4 regions of the Shewanella sp. SW1 genome follow, and region 4 is predicted to be linked to each of the others. Evidence: predicted binding sites of a transcription regulator. Region 4 holds the regulator's gene; each other region holds the start of a gene.
What was found. The regulator sigma-54, encoded in region 4, starts transcription at its own class of promoters, with help from an activator protein. The targets are predictions, from matches to a motif close to GTTGGCACGNNNNTNGNNT.
Positions count from the first base shown of each region.

Region 1: glnA (glutamate--ammonia ligase) is a predicted target of sigma-54. The motif match lies at 2,308-2,326, and genes of this name have one in related genera.
Region 2: fliD (flagellar filament capping protein FliD) is a predicted target of sigma-54. The motif match lies at 1,450-1,468, and genes of this name have one in related genera.
Region 3: L5M71_RS12645 (flagellar hook-length control protein FliK) is a predicted target of sigma-54. The motif match lies at 1,656-1,674, and genes of this name have one in related genera.

Region 1 is NZ_JAKKSG010000011.1:64,333-69,607, forward strand. It holds gene L5M71_RS11430 (hypothetical protein) at 1-493, shown strand, start outside; gene glnA (glutamate--ammonia ligase) at 811-2,220, opposite strand; gene typA (translational GTPase TypA) at 3,240-5,051, shown strand; gene L5M71_RS11445 (GGDEF domain-containing protein) at 5,164-5,275, opposite strand, start outside.
Region 2 is NZ_JAKKSG010000012.1:163,331-168,605, reverse strand. It holds partial or broken gene L5M71_RS12720 (flagellin) at 1-120, shown strand, start outside; gene L5M71_RS12715 (flagellin) at 345-686, shown strand; gene L5M71_RS12710 (flagellar protein FlaG) at 977-1,378, shown strand; gene fliD (flagellar filament capping protein FliD) at 1,527-2,882, shown strand; gene L5M71_RS12700 (flagella biosynthesis chaperone for FliD, FliT) at 3,004-3,357, shown strand; gene fliS (flagellar export chaperone FliS) at 3,366-3,776, shown strand; gene L5M71_RS12690 (sigma-54 dependent transcriptional regulator) at 4,064-5,275, shown strand, end outside.
Region 3 is NZ_JAKKSG010000012.1:150,725-155,999, reverse strand. It holds gene fliI (flagellar protein export ATPase FliI) at 1-1,047, shown strand, start outside; gene fliJ (flagellar export protein FliJ) at 1,077-1,523, shown strand; gene L5M71_RS12645 (flagellar hook-length control protein FliK) at 1,767-3,365, shown strand; gene fliL (flagellar basal body-associated protein FliL) at 3,450-3,977, shown strand; gene fliM (flagellar motor switch protein FliM) at 4,017-5,045, shown strand; gene fliN (flagellar motor switch protein FliN) at 5,057-5,275, shown strand, end outside.
Region 4 is NZ_JAKKSG010000015.1:130,645-135,919, forward strand. It holds gene lptC (LPS export ABC transporter periplasmic protein LptC) at 1-433, shown strand, start outside; gene lptA (lipopolysaccharide transport periplasmic protein LptA) at 420-974, shown strand; gene lptB (LPS export ABC transporter ATP-binding protein) at 971-1,702, shown strand; gene L5M71_RS14770 (RNA polymerase factor sigma-54) at 1,810-3,288, shown strand; gene hpf (ribosome hibernation promoting factor) at 3,317-3,604, shown strand; gene ptsN (PTS IIA-like nitrogen regulatory protein PtsN) at 3,607-4,050, shown strand; gene rapZ (RNase adapter RapZ) at 4,047-4,901, shown strand; gene L5M71_RS14790 (HPr family phosphocarrier protein) at 4,888-5,163, shown strand.

The DNA of each region.
Region 1 (5,275 bases), on a different contig from region 4:
CACCGAGGGGTTAGTTACCACCTATCATGACGTTATACCGGATGCCGCCTACGCGGTAGTGCGGGGGCTGGCTTGGTTTGGGGTGGTGGTTTGTATTGTCGGGGTGGCCTTTTTAGGCCCGGCCGCCTTGGTCGGTGCAGGAAGTTTTGCCGTGATGGCATTTTTCTTTACTGGTTTTAAAAATATAGAGACTACTTACGAGAGCCCTATAAAAAATGGGCATCGTCATTTGATTAAGGTAACGCGGAATCGTCCATTTATTGCCTGCCAATCGGATGTACGAACAATGGGCTTACGCGCAAGCATTCGTCTTCATTGCCCATTGGATAAGATGCACACTATCTTGTCATTGCTAATGACGCAGTTACCTGACTCTGAAATCCGTGTATTTAAAAATGAGCGCGTGTTAGATGGCGTACCATTTGCGTCATTTGAGTTAGGCGAACCTGCCCAACTGTCAGATTTCGCCCCTGACAATCCCCAGCCTAGTTGAATAAAGCGTGGACACTTAACAATAATGGCGAGGTAGTTAACTTCCGACTATATAGGTGGTTTTTCTGCTGCACCCTCGTTTAATTTAGATCAGTTTTTAACCATCTATCTCTATTGTTGCTGTTGTCTGGCGTGCCTTCTCTGAATGATAAAAGAGTGGTTGGCGATGATGCCTATTTAGAGAACAACGCGATGATTGAATCAGAATAAAAGTTGTATATACCTTCAAAATACAAAAAGCCCCGATAGCGTTGTTATCGAGGCTTTTATATTTATGTATCAATTACATAAAGCGAGCCGGTTGTATAGCGCTAGCCATTACAGACTGTAGTACATTTCAAACTCAAGTGGGTGAGTTGTACGTGCTACGCGCTCAGCTTCTGCTGTTTTCAGTACGATATAAGATTGGATGAAATCTTCACTGAACACGCCGCCTTTTGTCAGGAACTCATGGTCAGCTTGCAGATTTTCAAGGGCGTTTTCTAATGACGTTGCCACTTGTGGGATTTCTGCCGCTTCTTCTGGAGGCAGATCGTACAGATCTTTGTCCATCGCTTCACCTGGGTGGATCTTGTTTTGGATACCGTCAAGACCCGCCATTAGCAGCGCTGCGAAACCTAAGTATGGGTTTGCATGTGGATCAGGGAAACGCGCTTCGATACGACGGCCTTTAGGGCTTGGTACCACTGGAATACGGATTGATGCAGAGCGGTTACGGGCAGAGTAGGCCAACATAACAGGTGCTTCAAAGTGTGGCACTAAACGCTTGTAAGAGTTAGTGCTTGGGTTAGTGAAAGCGTTCAGCGCGCGAGCGTGCTTGATGATACCACCGATGTAGTACAGCGCCGTTTCACTTAAACCTGCGTATTTGTCGCCAGCGAACAAGTTAACACCGTCTTTTGCCAGAGATTGGTGAACGTGCATGCCGCTACCGTTGTCACCAACGATGGGTTTAGGCATGAAAGTCGCCGTCTTACCGTAAGCGTGTGCCATGTTGTGCACTACGTACTTCAGAATTTGGATTTCATCCGCTTTCTTAGTCAAGGTGTTGAAGCGAGTTGCGATTTCGTTTTGACCCGCAGTCGCCACTTCGTGGTGATGCGCTTCAACCACTTGGCCCATTTCTTCGAGCACTAAACACATAGCGCTACGTAGGTCTTGTGATGAGTCAACCGGTGCAACTGGGAAGTAACCGCCTTTAACAAATGGACGGTGACCTGTGTTGCCGCCTTCGTAGCTAGTGCCTGAGTTCCAAGCCGCTTCTTTAGCGTCGATCTTAACGAAACAACCTGACATGTCAGTACCGAAACGGACATCGTCAAATAGGAAGAATTCTGGTTCTGGTCCAATCAATACAGTATCAGCGATACCAGTAGAGATCAGGTAAGCTTCTGCTTTTTTAGCAATTGAGCGTGGGTCACGGTCGTAACCTGTCATAGTACCGGGTTCAAGAATGTCACAACGGATCAGCGCTGTGGTTTCTTCGGTGAAAGGATCCAGTACGAATGTCGTTGGATCTGGCATCAGTACCATGTCTGATTCGTTAATGCCCTTCCAACCTGCGATAGAAGAACCGTCAAACATTTTGCCGTCTTCGAAGAAATCAGCATCTACCTGATGAGAAGGAATAGATACGTGCTGCTCTTTACCTTTAGTGTCGGTAAAACGTAAATCAACGAACTTAACTTCTAATTCTTCAAGTTGCTTTAAAACTGATTCAACTGACATTCTCAAGCCTCCGGTAGGGTAAAGGGATGCCCCTTCTATAATCTTTTAACTCAAGTGATTTATCTTGAGCCAAACTTACGAGCTATAAAGCGATATCCATGCCAATAATTTAACTTACTGATTAACATGGTTTAAAATCTTTGTTGCACTTAATTGGATTCGCGTGTGCACCATAATAGTGCTTTTGTCTGTGGCATTTTGGTGCATTACTCCATTTTGGTGCGCACTGAATTGATTCATGCAAACCTTAAGCTGGGATGCACAGCGATAACATGCACCGCTTATATGGCACTGAGATGGCAATGACGCTTTGGCTTTCACTATCTCAGTAAGTACCGCCTCTGTGAAGCTTGCACATACTTGCAGCACTGCACGAGACTATTTATCACCACCATAACCGCCGCATAGCCGCATAATTGTCATAAAACCACGCTAGTCTGTCCAACTATGCCACGCATTATCAATCCAATAGTGGTTTATTATCATATTATTAGGAAAGAGTTCGTTCTCATGTGCGAAATGTCTTTGCTGTTCACAGGCCAAGTGAAATCAGTGATGCGTAAAAAGGTATCCCGTGACAATGAAGTGAGTCTTAATGCCATCGGGTGTAAACGCCAACATGAACGTTAGATTAAGTGTGCCGCAGAATTTATTGCAGTGTGTTCACGTGGTAATTTCTCTGTGTCTAAGTCGATTTTGCTGATGCTTAAATCGACATTAGCAGTGCTAACATTGAATACGAAAAATAGCAAATTCAGCTGCTTAACTCGGATTTTCCCTACGAATATGGCAATTAAACAGAGCGTTAACTCTGGCTATAGAGGATTTCATTCAGTGGATGATTGGCGGAAATTACCCAAGGATTGGCAGATTGTTTTATAAGTGTTCAAAAATAATCCTGTGCGCCAAGGCCGCTCTGGAGTAGAATGGCACGCTTTTTATTGTGGCGGATCGAGCTCGATCGCCATAACGAATTACTGAAATATCCCTATTTTTGTTTGATGGTAAGAGGTTTATCCGTGCTAGAGAATTTACGTAACATCGCCATTATTGCACACGTTGACCATGGCAAAACGACCCTGGTAGACAAGTTGCTGTCACAGTCAGGCACCCTTGCAACCCGAGGAGAAGCCACTGAGCGGGTGATGGACTCCAACGATCTTGAAAAGGAACGTGGGATCACGATTCTGGCAAAGAATACTGCCATCAAGTGGAACGACTACCGTATTAACATCGTTGATACCCCAGGCCACGCCGATTTCGGTGGTGAGGTTGAGCGTGTTCTGTCTATGGTTGACTCAGTATTATTGCTGGTTGATGCTGTTGACGGTCCAATGCCACAAACTCGCTTCGTAACGAAGAAAGCGTTTGCTCAAGGCCTAAAGCCAATCGTTGTTATCAACAAAATTGACCGTCCAGGTGCACGCCCAGATTGGGTTATTGACCAAGTATTCGACCTGTTCGATAACTTAGGTGCAACTGACGAGCAGCTAGATTTCCCAATCGTCTACGCTTCTGCGTTAAACGGTTTTGCAACTTTAGATCCGGATGTAGCGAGCGATGATATGACGCCGCTGTTCCAAACTATCGTTGAAAAAGTATCTTTCCCAGATGCTGACGCCGAAGGTGCGTTCCAGATGCAAATTTCGCAAATCGACTACAACTCATACGTGGGTGTTATCGGTATCGGCCGCATCAAGCGTGGTAGCGTTAAAACTAACCAACAAGTGACTATTATTGGCGCTGATGGCAAAACTCGTAACGGTAAAATGGGCCAAGTATTAGGTTACATGGGTCTAGACCGTACTGAAGTTGAAATTGCTAACGCTGGCGACATCGTTGCTATCACTGGTTTAGGCGAGCTGAAAATTTCTGACACTATCTGTGCCGTTGGTGCAGTAGAAGCTATGCCACCTTTGACTGTTGATGAACCTACTCTGACCATGACTTTCCAAGTTAATACTTCACCTTTTGCAGGTAAAGAAGGTAAGTATGTGACTTCACGTAATATTCTGGAGCGTCTGCAAACAGAATTAGTCCACAACGTGGCACTGCGTGTTGAAGAAACAGAAAGTCCAGATCGCTTCCGTGTATCTGGCCGTGGTGAATTGCATTTATCAATCCTGATTGAAAACATGCGTCGTGAAGGTTACGAGTTAGCCGTATCACGTCCAGAAGTTATTCTGAAAACTATCGACGGTGAACTGTGTGAACCATTTGAAACCTTGACTGTTGACGTTGAAGAAGAAGATCAAGGCACAGTAATCGAGAAATTAGGTACCCGTAAAGCTGAAATGAAAGACATGCAGCTTGATGGTAAAGGTCGTGTACGTATCGACTTCATCATCCCAAGCCGTGGTTTAATCGGTTTCCAAACTGAGTTTATGACAGCGACTTCTGGTACTGGTCTAATTTATCACTCATTCGACCATTATGGTCCGCACAAAGGTGGCGATATCGGTCAACGCGCTAACGGCGTATTGATCTCTAACGCAACGGGTAAGGCATTGACCTTCGCACTGTTCGGTCTGCAAGATCGTGGTCGTCTCTTTATCGGCCATGCCGCTGAAGTATACGAAGGCCAAGTGGTTGGTATTCACGCTCGCTCAAACGATCTGACAGTTAACTGTTTGAAAGGTAAGCAGCTGACCAACATGCGTGCTTCTGGTACTGACGAAGCCCAAGTGCTGACGACGCCAATCACAATGACACTTGAGCAAGCGCTTGAGTTCATCGATGATGATGAATTAGTTGAAGTAACGCCTAAGAACATTCGTGTTCGTAAGAGACACTTGACTGAAAACGATCGTAAGCGCTTTAACCGCGGTTAATGCCAGCCTATTAATTCAGGTGATTCGCCCTTAAGGTGAGCCAATCGGTTTAAAAAGCCCTGCATAGGAAACTGTGCAGGGCTTTTTGTTGGGATAAATTGAGTAATGGGTATTAGTCGTCCTCATCTATCACCCGTATGCAATTGCGGCCAGCGGATTTTGCGCGGTAGAGGGCGGCGTCCGCTTGGCGAACGAGTTCTAAAGCATTTTGTTTGTTAGAGGGT
Region 2 (5,275 bases), on a different contig from region 4:
TTTGCTGTTAATGGTAAGGTTGTGGCAATTACCGGCGGTGACAATGCTGCCAAAGTCGCTGATAACATTAATAAAGCAGGTGCAGGCGTTAAGGCTGAAGCCTACTCGCGACTGACTTAGGTAAAGCGGGATACGATGTTAGCCACGATAAAGAAACAGGTGTCATTAGTATTACAGCTAAGGGTGTTGCTGGTGTAGAAGTCACTGGTTACTCTGGCGGTACAGCAGCGTTAGGCGGCTTAGCTAGTGGAGCAAACGCCAGTAAAACGTCTGAACTTAAATTATCTTCACCTGAAAAATTTGCCATTAAAGGTACAACAGCTGACGAGCTGCTCGGTGGTGGTGTGACTGCCACTGCTGGTAGCTCTAAATTGTCTGAAGTGTCTAAAGTTGACATTGGCACAGCCAAAGGAGCACAGGATGCCTTGGCTGTCATAGATTCAGCTATTGCTGGTATTGATTCCCAACGTGCAGATTTAGGTGCGGTACAAAACCGTATGAACTTCACTATCAATAACTTGGGTAACGTGCAAACTAACGTAGCAGATGCCCGTAGCCGTATTCAAGATGTTGACTTTGCAAAAGAAACTGCAGAAATGACTAAGAAACAAATTCTGTCTCAGACATCTTCTGCTATGTTGGCGCAAGCCAACCAATTACCACAAGTTGCCCTGTCATTGCTGTAATTGTGATTGGCGGTTATCTCATGCTGAGATGATAGACATCTAAGTGTTTGGCACTGAGAGGGGAGGTTCGTTTAGACCCTTCCCTTTGTGCATTAAAATGGTCAGTTTAGTGTTGTTAATAAAGTGATTATTAGTAAATATCATTTAGCTGCATCATCAATATACAGTAATAAGCAGATTAGCAAATGTTTGAAGATAAAGCTGAAGCGTGTAGCTTTGTGCTTCATCTGTAAGGTTAGTACTTTCTAGCAGTACCAGAGTACATAGGTAAGTGTGACTAAGAGGGTGGCATGATGGATATTAATTCAGTTAGTACATCTAATGTAGTGGGGTTGAAGACTGAGCTTAAACTAGCTCCTCCACAATCTCTTCAGCAAGAGTCAAGTGGTTCAATAAAGCCTTTGTTTGGCCAATCAAACAGCGTGAACATGGTAGAAGATGGCGAGTCTACAAAAGATACTAAAACGAATGTTGAGCAGTTAGATAAGGTTGCGAGTGACCTGACGGATATGGTAACTATGATGCGTAAGGGATTAGCATTTAAAGTTGATGCGAGTTCTGATAGGCCCGTTGTCAGTGTTATGGATATAGACTCTGGCGAAGTGCTGCGACAAATTCCTAGTGAAGAGGCGCTTGCCTTGGCTGAAAAACTGTCTGAAGTGACAGGCGCATTAATAAAAACAGAGGTTTAAGTCGTAGTTTTTTAATATGCATTCATGAGAGGCTCAGTCCAGAGTGGTAAGCCATTCATATTAACTGAAGTCTTGGCGTGAATTTTGCTGTATTAATACTATTAACTATACGTATTGGTAAGTTTTTAGACGCAGATCAGAGGTGGATATGGGATTAACATCATTAGGTGTAGGTACTGGCATGGACATCGGCGGCATTGTAACCGCTTTAGTTAATGCAGAAAAAGCGCCTAAAGAAGCCAAATTCAATGCTCAAGAAGGTAAGATCAACACTCAGATCTCTGCTCTGGGGGCATTGAAAAGTGCAATGTCTGATTTCTTAGAGAAGATAAAACCTCTATCTGATGCTAAAACCTTTACAGGTTTTAAGAGTACGCTTTCCAATAAAGACTTTATGACCGCAACAGTTGACCCGACTGCAGTGGCTGGCAATTATAAAGTCATTGTTGAACAGTTGGCTGAAAGCCATAAATTAGGTTCTACAGCAGTTACAGATGTTACGGCTCCAATAGGAAGTGGTTCATTAAGTCTGACAGTGGGAAGTGAGAGCTTTAATGTTGCTGTTGGCGCAGATGACTCTCTGCAAGACATTATGAAAAACATCAATGCTTCTAAAGATAATGTTGGAGTAACTGCGACTATTATTAAGGGCGATAATGGTGCTCAGTTGGTTCTTACATCTAACAAGACTGGTGCGGCTAATGTAGTGCAAGCATCTGCCACAGATGACGCTGGAACAGCACTTTCAGATGTTTTTGCTATGACAGAATTACAACCTGCAAAAGATGCAATTTTGTATGTTGATGGCTTAAAAGTGACCTCTGATTCAAACGAAGTAAAGAATGCGATTACTGGCATCAACTTAACATTGACGGATGCTAACAAAGATAAAACAACGACACTCAAAATTGAACCTAATCGTGACTCTTCGAAAACAGCTATAAAAGATTTTGTTAATTCATACAATGAGTTAATGAAAACTATGTCTGGCATGTCAGGCTATGATCCCAAAACTAAGAAAGCGGGTATATTGCAGGGTGATTCTGTTATTCGTGGTGTCCAAAACCAGATGAGGGGCGTGTTGTCATCAACGAGTGGTGATAGTGGCTCTATGATGTTAGCGAATCTGGGTATTAAAACCACTCAGACGGGTAGCCTTGAGATTGATGATAAAAAGCTTGATGAAGTGCTAAGTAAAGATATTAATGCCGTATCGGACTTTTTTTCTGCAGAAAAAACTGGGTTTGGTACGCGGATGAAGGATGTTACTGACTCCTATGTAAAAACTGGGGGAATTTTAGATAGTCGAGATGAAAGCTTAGATACTCAACTTTCTCGTATTACCGATAGCCGTGAGAGTCTTGCCTTAAAAATGAAGGCCTATGAAGCTAGGTTATTAAAGCAGTACAATGCTATGGATTTGATTGTCGGCCAGATGAACGCTCAAGGTAGTATGCTAACTCAGCGACTCGACTCTCTTCCTGGGCTTGTGAGCAAACGATAATATTTTATCAGCCAAATTGTCCCTACAGTAAGATAGATTTACACGATGTTTGCCAGTTTTTGAATTTTATAAGTTTTTTATCTAAAGTGGCAGAGTAGCAGAGTAAGAGATTTTATATATTATGCATCATAGTCAAATAAATACACAGAATGTTGTTAGCACATTAGATTCTCTTAATGAGCAAATGAATGAAATCATTAGACAAGTGACTACATTATCAATAGATAATGAAAATATTGATTTTTTGGTATTAAAATTGCAAGAATTTGTTGGCCAGCGTCAATTATTACTTGAGGCTTTGGTTGCAGATGAGCAATTTGTTGACAGAGATTATTTGCAGTTACAGTTTTCATTAACTCAAGCATGTACAGAGAAAGCCAATGTTTTCTTACTGGACAGGCAAGCTCTATTGCATGCTGGTAGTAATAGTCAACGTCATATCAATGTATACAAGTCGATAGATGCAAATAGGTAGGTACTAATATGAGAGGTTCATTACAGTCATATCGTAAGGTTTCTTTAGAAAGTGAAATAGCAGTGGCATCCCCTCACCGCATTATTCAAATGATGTTTGCTGGTTTGCTTGAGCGTTTGGCTCAGAGTCGATATGCAATAGAGCAGCGTGATTTTGCAAAAAAAGGGCTTCTTATTGGTAAATCGCTAGGGATTATCGCGGGGCTGAATAGCTGCCTAAATATGGAAGCTGAAGGCAGTGTTGCTTACAATCTCAGTAATTTATATGATTTTATGTTGCGCCGTATTTCAGAGGCGAATTTGAATAATGATGTTCAAGCGATTGATGATGTAAGTGACTTAGTTCGTACTCTAAAAGAGAGTTGGGATGCAATTCCTGCAGATAAACATAATATTTCTGCGCATTCTGAAGCGGGTTAATATCTTATTTCGTGATTAAAAATAGACGCACTGGTTGCGTCTTTTTTTTGGCTAAAAGTCAAAATATTGACGTTTTAGACTAGAATCATGATGTAAATGAACTAAAATCAATTCAGTTTGGCATAAACCTCATCTGAGGCTTGCTTCTCGCCTGCTGATAATACAATATTCATCTCAAGTAGTGATGGTGGCACAGATTGTTACATTGAATTTGTTAAGCTTTTACAGCAACTAATCATAAATAATTAATGCGAATTAATACATATTAGAGCTTTACGGCCTACTGAATGATGCAAACAGATCAACGAATTTTACTTATCGGCCCTCCATCAGAGCGATTAAATCGCCTGTGTTGCATTTTGGATTTTTTAGGTGAGCAATTTGTACAAATTGACACCGAAAAATTAAGTGCTAGCCTCCAAGATACCCGTTTTCGAGCTTTAGTTATCCTAACTGATGTTATGGATGCTGATGGGCTTAAAAACATCGCAGGTCAACATCCATGGCAACCTATGCTGTTGCTTGGCAATGTTGACGATCTGCAAGTGTCTAATATTCTTGGACATATAGAAGAACCTTTAACGTATCCTCAGCTCACTGAATTATTACACTTTTGCCAAGTATTCGGTCAAGTTAAACGGCCTCAAGTCCCTACTAGTGCGAATCAAACAAAGTTATTCCGAAGCTTAGTGGGACGCAGTGATGGTATTGCGAATGTGAGGCACTTGATAAATCAAGTAGCAACATCTGAGGCAACCGTGCTTGTTCTGGGTCAATCAGGTACAGGTAAAGAAGTGGTCGCCCGTAATATCCATTATTTGTCTGAGCGCCGTGACGGTCCATTTATCCCTGTTAACTGTGGTGCTATTCCGCCTGAGTTATTAGAGAGTGAGCTATTTGGTCATGAAAAGGGGTCATTTACTGGGGCAATCTGTTCCCGTAAAGGCCGTTTTGAATTAGCTGAAGGTGGTACACTATTTCTCGATGAAATAGGAGACATGCCACTACAAATGCAAGTTAAATTACTCCGTGTGCTGCAAGAGCGGGTATTTGAGCGCGTTGGTGGTACTAAGACAATTAATGCTGATGTACGCGTAGTTGCTGCGACACATAGAGATTTAGAAACCATGATCAGCGTTAATGAGTTCCGTGAGGATCTTTATTACCGCCTAAACGTATTCCCGATTGAAATGCCCGCGTTGTGTGATCGCAAGGACGATGTGCCTTTGCTATTACAAGAGTTAGTTAGCCGAGTCTATAACGAAGGCCGTGGTAAGGTGCGTTTTACGCAGCGTGCGATAGAGTCGCTGAAAGAACATGCTTGGTCGGGCAACGTGCGCGAGCTGTCTAATTTAATCGAACGCCTCACCATTTTATATCCGGGTGGACTGGTCGATGTTAACGATTTACCTGTCAAATATCGCCATATCGATGTGCCCGAATATTGTGTAGAGATGAGTGAAGAGCAACAGGAACGTGATGCTTTAGCTTCTATCTTT
Region 3 (5,275 bases), on a different contig from region 4:
CTCAATGTTGGTTTATCCCTGCTAGGACGCGTACTTGATGGTAACGGCGTGCCTTTAGATGGTTTAGGCGCGTTGCAAACCGACCAACAAGCGCCAAGACATAGCGCTGCCATTAATCCCTTATCTCGCCGTGCCATTACTGAACCGCTGGACGTTGGCGTTCGCGCTATCAACGCTATGCTGACTGTGGGCAAAGGCCAACGTATGGGCTTGTTTGCGGGCTCAGGTGTAGGTAAGAGTGTGCTCTTAGGTATGATGACTCGCGGTACTACCGCCGACATTATTGTGGTTGGGCTAGTGGGTGAGCGTGGCCGGGAAGTGAAAGAGTTTATTGAGGAAATTCTTGGTGAGAAAGGTCGAGCGCGTTCAGTCGTTGTTGCTGCGCCTGCGGATACATCGCCTCTGATGCGCCTTCGCGCCTGTGAAACCTCGACTCGTATTGCCGAATACTTCCGCGATTTAGGCTATAACGTTTTATTGCTTATGGACAGTTTAACGCGCTACGCTCAAGCACAGCGTGAAATTGCTTTGGCTGTGGGTGAACCGCCTGCGACTAAAGGTTATCCGCCTTCTGTGTTTGCAAAATTGCCACGTTTAGTTGAGCGCGCCGGAAATGGTGGCCCAGGGCAAGGTTCAATTACGGCATTTTATACTGTGTTGACGGAAGGAGACGATCAACAGGATCCCATTGCCGATGCTTCGCGGGCGATCCTCGATGGCCACATTGTCTTGTCACGTTCGCTTGCGGATTCGGGGCACTATCCTGCAATTGATATTGAAGCTTCTATTAGCCGAGTCGCGCCTATGGTGATCTCCAATGAACATTTGGAGGCGATGCGCCGCGTGAAACAAACCTATTCTTTGTATCAGCAAAATCGAGATTTGATTTCTATTGGGGCCTATGCCCAAGGAAGCGATCCTCGCATTGATAATGCGATACGACTGCAGCCAGCAATGAATGCTTTTTTGCGACAAACCATGCGTGATGCATTTAGCTTTGCCGATAGCCAAGTCATGCTTGGGCAACTTGCTGCACAGTGCAAATAATGGCGTCATCGAATTAATCGAGGTCTAGTATGGCTAACGCCGATCCCTTGTTGTTAGTGTTAAAGCTTGCCAATGATGCCGAAGAACAAGCGGCTTTATTGTTAAAATCGGCGCAGTTAGAGTGTCAAAAACGGTTGAATCAACTCAGTGCTCTGAATAACTATCGCTTAGAATACATGAAGCAAATGCAATCCCAGCAAGGTCAAGCCATCAGTGCTAGTCACTATCACCAGTTTCACCGTTTTATTCGTCAGATCGATGACGCAATTATCCAGCAAAATCGCGTCGTTGCCGACGGTGAAAAGCAAAAAGAATATCGACAACAACATTGGTTGGAAAAGCAAAAAAAACGTAAGGCAGTAGAATTACTCTTAACCAGTAAAGAGAAGAAGCGTCAAGTGGTTGAACAAAAAAGGGAGCAAAAAATGACCGATGAATTTGCTTCCCAGCAATTTTATCGCCGTCATCAACGTTAGTGAAATGATAGGCATATTTACTGCTCGCGAGCCGGATAGACTCTTTAGTTTTTTTTGTATTGATGGCATAAGCATCAATTTGACACCTCCCAGAGTTAATTCTTTTCGATATGCTGTCGTAAAACCTGATGTGTTGGCATCTTATTTGCTTTGATTTAGTCCATTACCCTGCAACCGCAGTGTTTAATTGACGTTTCTACCTAGCCATTTTCTTTTTTTGCTGGGTAATGTTTGGGAGCACTTATGCAACAAATGACCAATATCCTGTTAAGTAAAACAGGCAACTCTGCGGCCAATTCCGCTAAGACATCTTCCCAAGAGTCTAATAATGAAGACTTTTCATCTACACTTGCGTCAGTCACCGCTAGCTCATTTTCTATTTCTGCGTCTAAAAAAACCATTGCTAACACTGATGATACTGTGCAGGTTACCTCTGCTGATAAAGTAAAAGATGACGATATATCAACTGATGACGCCGACGTAAATCTCATTTTTGCCCAAATTAGCATGGCAAATGATATGAAGAAAACGGCATCAGATGGAGATAGTTTGCCGCTAGCATTTTTAAATGCTGAAGAAGATATGACCGAAATGACTAGTGGAGAAAATATTGATACTTCATCAGCGTTATTAACCGGCTCAGCATTGGCATCTACTGTTTCTGCTGAGATTGAACTGGCATCAGATATAGATGAAGCGGGTTTTTCTGCTGAATTACAAAAGTTAGTTTCTACTAGCCCAGATATGGCAGCAATTTCAATCGCAGATGACGTGAAACCATCTTCTTTGACTGATAAGTCACTCGTGCATATTCTTCCCATAGACCCAAATATACTTGAAGCGTCAGCAGATAGTGATGCTGTGATTGATCCAAATTTGACCGATGACGCTTTAGAATTACCTTTAGAAGACACTGAGCTTGTCTCTGCCACTGAAGTCGGGGTGAGTATAGATGAGTCTTTAGTTGAGAATGAGGTCACACTTAATGCTGTGATTAATCAAGCGGGCTTAGCGAACAGTGCAACGATAAAGTCGGTAACCAACACTGCGGCAAAAGCAACGACTAGTAGCTCTACAGTGAATAGTCTCAATACGGCTAATATCGCGACCTCGGGAAATACTTTCGACCTGAATACCTTAGGCTCTTCAACTTCATCTGAACCATTAGATACAACATCTGTAACAGAAAGTGATCTTGATGGGAGTCCCAATTCCGATTTGGCTGCTAACCTATTACTGAAAGATGCTAAATTAACGGTTGCGATGGATATTCCCAGAGACGAAAGTTTTATGGATGATAGTAATACTTTCTCAGAACTTAAGTCGACATCATCCATACAGACACTCTCGATGTCACAATTAAATCGCCAAGAAACCATGCAAGTTCAGCTGTCATTGCGTCAAGGAGTAGAACAGCAAAACCAAATGCAGGAGATGATCCAACGATTTTCACCTGTGATGAAGCAGCAATTGATTACTATGGTGAGTCAAGGCATCCAACATGCGGAAATCCGGCTCGATCCTCCTGAGCTTGGGCATATGTTGGTAAAGATCCAAGTGCATGGCGACCAAACCCAAGTACAGTTCCATGTTACTCAGCCGCAAACGCGCGATCTGGTTGAACAAGCTATGCCAAGATTACGTGAGTTATTGCAAGAGCAAGGGATGCAGTTGGCTGACAGCCATGTTTCTCAAGGCGATCAAGGTGAGCGTCGGGAAGGTAGTTTCGGTGATGGCGGCAGTTCAAATGCGGCTGATATGGATGAAATCTCGGCAGAAGAGTTACATTTAGGTTTAAATCAAGCGATTAGTGTAACTTCAGGTATAGATTATTACGCTTAAGCAGGTAACCTATAGCAATGACTGACATAATTACGTTTCAAATAAAACTGTAATGAGTTTCCGCCTAAATTAAAGAGAATAGTGATGGCTAAGGAAGAATCGTTAGAACTTGAAAGTACTGAAGAGCCTAAGAGTAAGAAGAAACTATTTATTTTTGCTGGTGTAGGCGTTTTAGTCGCGCTGTTAATCGGTGGCGGCGTCTGGTTCTTTATGGGAAGCAGTACCGAAGAGGTTCCCGCCGTAGCAGCAGATAGTGCTGTTCAGGCTGAAGTACCAGCATCAGGAGAAGTAGCTACCGCATCATACGTGCCTATGCCGCGTCCTTTCTTATTCAACTTACCTGGGCCTGATAGGGCTCGTTTAGTTGAGATTAAAGTGCAGCTGATGGTGCGTGGTACCGATGATGATGTGCTAACACAAAAACATATTCCGCTGATTGAAGATGCGCTTTTAACGACCTTTAGTGGTGCAGATGTGCAAAAGCTCAGCACGCAAGCGGGGAAAGATGAGTTACGGCAGTTAGCACTTCTGAGTGTGCAAAATACTCTACAGTCAGTAACTGGGCGTAAAGTTGTCGAGAAAGTACTATTTACCGGTTTTGTAATGCAATAACCCTTTAACTTCAGCACCAAAAGAGGCGAAGGCAATATAGTGAGTGATTTATTAAGCCAAGACGAAATTGATGCGCTATTGCACGGGGTTGATGACGTCGATGATGACGAAATTGACGCTGTTGGAGAAGATGCCCGTTCCTACGATTTCTCTTCCCAAGATCGAATAGTTCGTGGGCGTATGCCGACGCTGGAAATCGTGAATGAGCGTTTTGCGCGCCATTTGCGCATTAGTATGTTTAATATGATGCGCCGAGCGGCCGAAGTGTCGATCAACGGTGTACAGATGCTCAAGTTTGGTGAGTACGTACATACGCTTTTTGTTCCTACTAGCTTGAATATGGTGCGTTTTAGCCCACTCAAAGGCACAGCATTGATCACCATGGAAGCGCGACTGGTATTTATCCTGGTGGATAATTTCTTTGGTGGCGATGGGCGTTTCCATGCCAAGATTGAAGGGCGAGAATTTACGCCGACAGAAAGACGAATAGTGCAGTTACTGCTTAAGATTATATTTGAAGATTATAAAGATGCTTGGGCGCCCGTAATGGATGTTGAGTTTGATTATTTGGACTCTGAAGTCAACCCCGCCATGGCGAACATTGTTAGTCCTACCGAAGTTGTGGTGATTAATTCATTCCATATTGAAGTCGATGGAGGCGGTGGTGATTTTCACATCACTATGCCTTACTCCATGATTGAACCTATCCGAGAGTTACTCGATGCGGGTGTGCAAAGTGACAAGCAAGATACTGATATGCGTTGGTCACAGGCATTGCACGATGAAATCATGGATGTGAAGGTTGGGTTCGATGCCAATATTGTTGAACATGAATTAACGCTCAAAGAGGTCATGAATTTTAAAGCGGGCGATATTATTCCGATTGAGTTACCCGAGTTTATCATGATGAAAATCGAGGATTTACCGACATATCGTTGTAAAATGGGCCGTTCTAGAGATAACCTAGCGCTTAAAATATGTGAGAAAATCCCTCGGCCAGAGACAGTTAAATCTGAGCTGCAATTGGTGACGCGTAAGGGTAAATCTCGTGATATATCAGAATTATAAGGTGAAGTAAGATGAGCACAGACGATACGGATGATTGGGCTGCAGCAATGGCAGAACAAGCGTTAGAAGAAGCCAACGCAATTGAACTCGATGAGCTGGTTGATGATTCAAGACCTATTTCTAAGGCTGAAGCGGCTAAGTTAGATACAATTTTAGATATTCCTGTCACCATTTCGATGGAAGTGGGCCGTAGCTATATTAGTATTCGAAACTTATTACAACTTAACCAA
Region 4 (5,275 bases):
CGTTGAAGATCTGCGCAGTGTTGAGTTCAATGAGCAAGGACTAGTGAATAGCCGTGTGACGGCGAAACACATGGAACATTATGATTCAACGAATCAAACTTTCTTTACTCAACCTGTTTATCTTGTTTATCCAGACCAAGGTAAAGCACAATGGCAGCTCAGGGCAGATCAGGGCAAGCTAAACAAGGAAACTGGCAAGGTTGTATTAGAAAATAATGTTATTATCGATGCCATTAGCCCAGAAGAACCGATTCAGACCTTGTCCACCAGTTATCTGGAACTCGATCTCAACACTATGATAATGACCTCTGACCGTACCATTTACGTCACAGGGAAAGATTTTAATATTCAAGGCCAAGGCCTTTATGCCGACCTCAACGCGCAAGAAGTGCAATTGACCAGTCAGGTAGTAGGAACATATGAAGCAAAATAACGTATTACTTGCCAGCCTAATGCTAATTATGAGCATGAGTGCTTTCGCGAAAGTCGGCGACTTAAAGCAAGAAGTCAAAATTAAAGCTGTGAGCCAAACTGCGGATATCAAAAACAACCAGATCATCTTCTTTGGTCCAGTGGAAGTTACCCAAGGCTCAATAAAAATCCAAGCAAATGAACTGCGTGCATTTTCCGCTGAAGGTGAAAATAGCAAAACTTTGGTCGCCACAGGCAACCCTGCTACGTATAGCCAAATATTAGACGATGGCCGTCCTGCATCGGCGAGCGCGAAAGAAATTCGTTACGATATGGCGAGCCGCACCTTAACACTGAAAGGTATGGCGTCATTAGATCAAGCAGGTAGCCAAGTTACAGGCAATTTAATCCGCTATAACATGATTCAACAGAAATTGATGGCCGAGAGTACTGGCAGTGGTGACGATCGCGTGATCACTATTATTCAGCCTGAAAACTATCAAGATGATGCTAAATCAGACGCTCCGGCGGATAAACCTGTAAAAAAGCAGGACTCTAAATGACCCAAATCACCTTAAGAGCACAAAATCTGGCGAAAAGTTACAAGAGTCGCCAAGTGGTTAAAGACGTCAGTCTGACGGTAAAAACCGGTCAAGTCGTTGGCCTACTCGGTCCAAACGGTGCAGGTAAAACCACGACATTTTACATGGTTGTCGGGCTAGTGAAGAGCGATAAGGGACATATCTTTATCGACGATGATGATTTAACCGCAGATCCTATGCATCTGCGTGCCCGCAAAGGCATAGGTTACTTACCGCAAGAAGCCAGTATCTTTCGTAAGCTAACTGTTCATGACAACATCATGGCCGTACTGCAAACTCGTAAAGAACTTAAAAACGAAGAACGAGAAGAAGAACTAGAACATCTGCTCGAAGAGTTTCATATCACCCACATCCGTGACAGCCAAGGCATGTCATTGTCGGGTGGCGAACGTCGCCGCGTCGAAATTGCGCGGGCTTTAGCCGCTAATCCTAAGTTCATTTTGCTCGATGAACCGTTTGCCGGCGTCGATCCTATTTCGGTTATCGACATCAAGAAGATTATCGAACAACTCAAAAGTCGCGGCCTTGGCGTACTGATCACAGACCATAATGTCCGCGAGACATTAGATGTATGTGAACATGCTTATATTGTGAGTCACGGAAACCTTATTGCCGAAGGAACTCCAGCAGAGATCTTAGACAATCAGCAAGTTAGGGCAGTGTACTTAGGTGAACAATTCAGGCTATAGTTAATCGAGCGAAGCCAATGGAGGCAATTTATACCGCCATTGGGCTTCACTCAAGATAATAATAAGCGACCTCATCCAACAATAATAACGTAGGGATCAGCGGTAACATGAAAGCGTCACTCCAGCTCAAACTGGGTCAACAGTTAACCATGACGCCACAATTACAACAGGCCATACGTCTGTTGCAACTGTCGTCATTAGAACTGCAGCAAGAGATCCAGCAAGCATTAGATTCTAATCCCCTTCTCGAGCTGGAAGAGGATCAATTCGACGCCACTAAAACCCCTGTAAACCAAACGCTATCCGATACGGATTTCAGTGAATCTAGCACTCTGCCACCAGAAAAAGACAGCTCCACCATAGACACGGCAGAGTCGCTAACCAAAGAATCCATGCCCGATGAGCTCCCCATGGACACCACATGGGATGAAGTGTTTACCGCCTCCCCAAACTCAGGCCCCGGCGGCAGTCGTGAAGACGATATGCCCTTCCAAGGCGAGACCAGTGAAGGTTTGTACGAACACTTAGAATGGCAAAAAAACCTCACGCCGTTTTCTGAAACCGATTTAGCCATTGCCACCGCCATTATTGATGCCATCGACGATCAGGGCTATCTCACCCAAAGCACTGAAGAAATTCTCGAAGCCATGGGCAATCCTGAAGTTGAGCTTGACGAAGTCGAAGCCGTACTCAAGCGTATTCAGCATTTTGATCCCATAGGCGTTGCCGCCCGCGATTTAAGTGAATGCCTGTTGATCCAACTGTCGCATTTCGCCGCTGATACTCCCAACCTAGAAAACGCCCGTATGCTGATCAAAGATCATTTAGATCTGATCGCCGCCCGAGACTTTAGGTTATTGATGCGTAAGACTAAATTAAAAGAGGATGAATTAAGGGATGGTATAGCACTCATCCAAACCCTCAATCCTCGCCCAGGTTTGTTGATCACGCCCAATAATGACGAATACGTTATCCCAGATGTGTCTGTGTCGAAGAAAAATGGCCGCTGGGTCGTTGAGCTTAATCCTGACTGCATGCCCAAAATCAATGTAAATCAACATTATGCTTCTATGGCACGCAGCACAAAAAACCAAGCCGATAGCCAATTTATTCGCGGCCATCTGCAAGAGGCTAAATGGTTTATTAAGAGTCTAGAAAGCCGTAACGACACTTTGCTTAAAGTTGCTAATTGCATAGTGCAATATCAGCAAGGTTTCTTTGAGTACGGTGAAGAAGCCATGAAGCCTATGGTGCTTAACGATATTGCCGAAGCGGTAGAAATGCATGAGTCCACCATCTCACGGGTCACAACTCAAAAATACATGCATACCCCTAAGGGACTTTTTGAACTAAAATACTTCTTCTCTAGCCACGTCGGTACTGACGATGGTGGTGAGTGCTCATCCACAGCAATCAGAGCCTTTATAAAGAAACTGGTGGCAGCGGAAAACCAGAAAAAACCATTAAGCGATAGCAAGATGGCACAACTTCTGGCAGAACAAGGGATCAACGTAGCCCGCAGAACCATTGCGAAGTACCGAGAGGCTATGCTTATTCCACCTTCTAATCAGCGTAAAAGTTTATAACCTACAGTGGATATCGGAGGACGTTTCTATGCAAATAAACCTAAGTGGACACCATGTCGAAATTACCGAATCGTTACGTGCATATGTAGAAGAAAAGTTTTCAAAACTTGAACGCCATTTCGAACAGATCAATAATGTGCACGTTGTGCTCAATGTTGAGAAAATGCAACAAATTGCTGAAGCGAGAATAAACCTCATAGGTGGTGAAGTTTTTGCTACTTCAGAGCATGCTGACATGTATGCCGCTATAGACGCCCTGATTGACAAGCTTGACCGTCAGGTTATTAAACACAAAGAGAAGTTAACAAAACACTAATAATGGAACTTTGTACCATACTGCGGCCGGAGTGCACTACCTGCGCCACTCCGGGCAGCAAGAAAAAGGTACTGGAACTCATCAGCGACTTAGTCGCTGCCCAGTACCCGACCCTCTCATCTCAAGAGATATTCGAAAGCCTAGTGGCGCGCGAAAAGATGGGGAGCACAGGTATAGGTAACGGCATCGCCATTCCACATGGTCGACTAGCCGATATAGATCAGCCCATTGCCATACTAATTAAGTGTGAAGAGCCGATAGCATTTGATGCTATCGATAAGCAACCTGTTGATATTTTATTTGCACTACTGGTGCCTGCAGACCAATGTCAGCAGCACTTAAGTACCTTGTCTTGCATGGCCGAAAAGCTGAGCGACAAGCAAATATTAAAGCAATTACGCAAGACGCATGATGAAACGGAACTCTATCAGGTAATCACTGGATGAAACTGGTCATAGTGTCGGGCCGCTCAGGCTCAGGCAAATCTGTCGCCCTTAGGGTACTCGAAGATCTCGGCTATTATTGTGTCGATAACCTTCCCTTGCCATTGATTGGCAGTTTGCTTGAGCAACTCAAAGGCAGTAACGATCTCGTCGCCATCAGTGTCGACGTGCGTAACATGCCTGAGCAGGATAAGGTCTTAGTGAAACAACTCGCTAGCCTACCTCCAGATACTGAGTTAACGAGCTTCTTCCTTAACTCCAGCGATAAAATTCTGCTCAAGCGTTACAGCGAAACCCGCCGTTTGCATCCTTTGTCGAAGAGCCGAGTCTCTTTGCAAGAAGCGATAAAGCTGGAGGGAAAACTGCTCGAGCCTATGTCAAAACTGGTCGATCACTACATAGATACGTCGAATTTGAATATCTATGATTTAAGCGACCAAGTCAGACAAATTCTCCTTGGTAGTGTCGATAAAGAACTCGTGATCAACTTCGAGTCCTTTGGCTTTAAGCACGGAATGCCCACCGAAGCCGACTTTATGTTCGATGTGCGCTTCCTGCCCAATCCCCACTGGGAGTTGGCACTGCGACCATTGACTGGTTTAGATGAACCCGTAGCTGAGTTCTTAAATCGCCAACCACTGGTCAATAAGTTCATCTGGCAAATCGAAAATTTACTGGAGACTTGGCTGCCGCACCTCGAGCGTAACAATCGCAGTTATTTAACTGTGGCCATTGGCTGCACAGGTGGACAGCACAGATCGGTTTACGTCGCAGAGCAATTGGCAAAACGCTTTAGTAACGGTAAACATAAAGTTTATGCCCGTCATCGAGAGCTCAATAATGCCAAAGCTTGAGCGTCAGATAACCATCTGTAATAAGCTCGGTTTACATGCCCGTGCCGCCACTAAGTTGGTGGTACTGGCTTCCGAGTTTGATGCGACCATCACCTTAATCCAAGGCGATAAACAAGCATCGGCCGCCAGTGTACTTGGCTTACTGATGCTTGAAACTGGTATGGGTAAAACCATTAAGCTGATCGCCGAAGGCCCAGATGCAGAGCCGGCTCTCGATGCCATTTGTGCCTTAATCGACGCTAAGTTTGACGAAGCCTGTTAGTTTCACTTCACACTAAGCACTTCATCGTTAGTTTCACTTCATGTCTAGTTTAAAAAACTTGCCATTCACACATGGCAAAACATTTGTCGCTCGACGATACAAGCCACTGGCG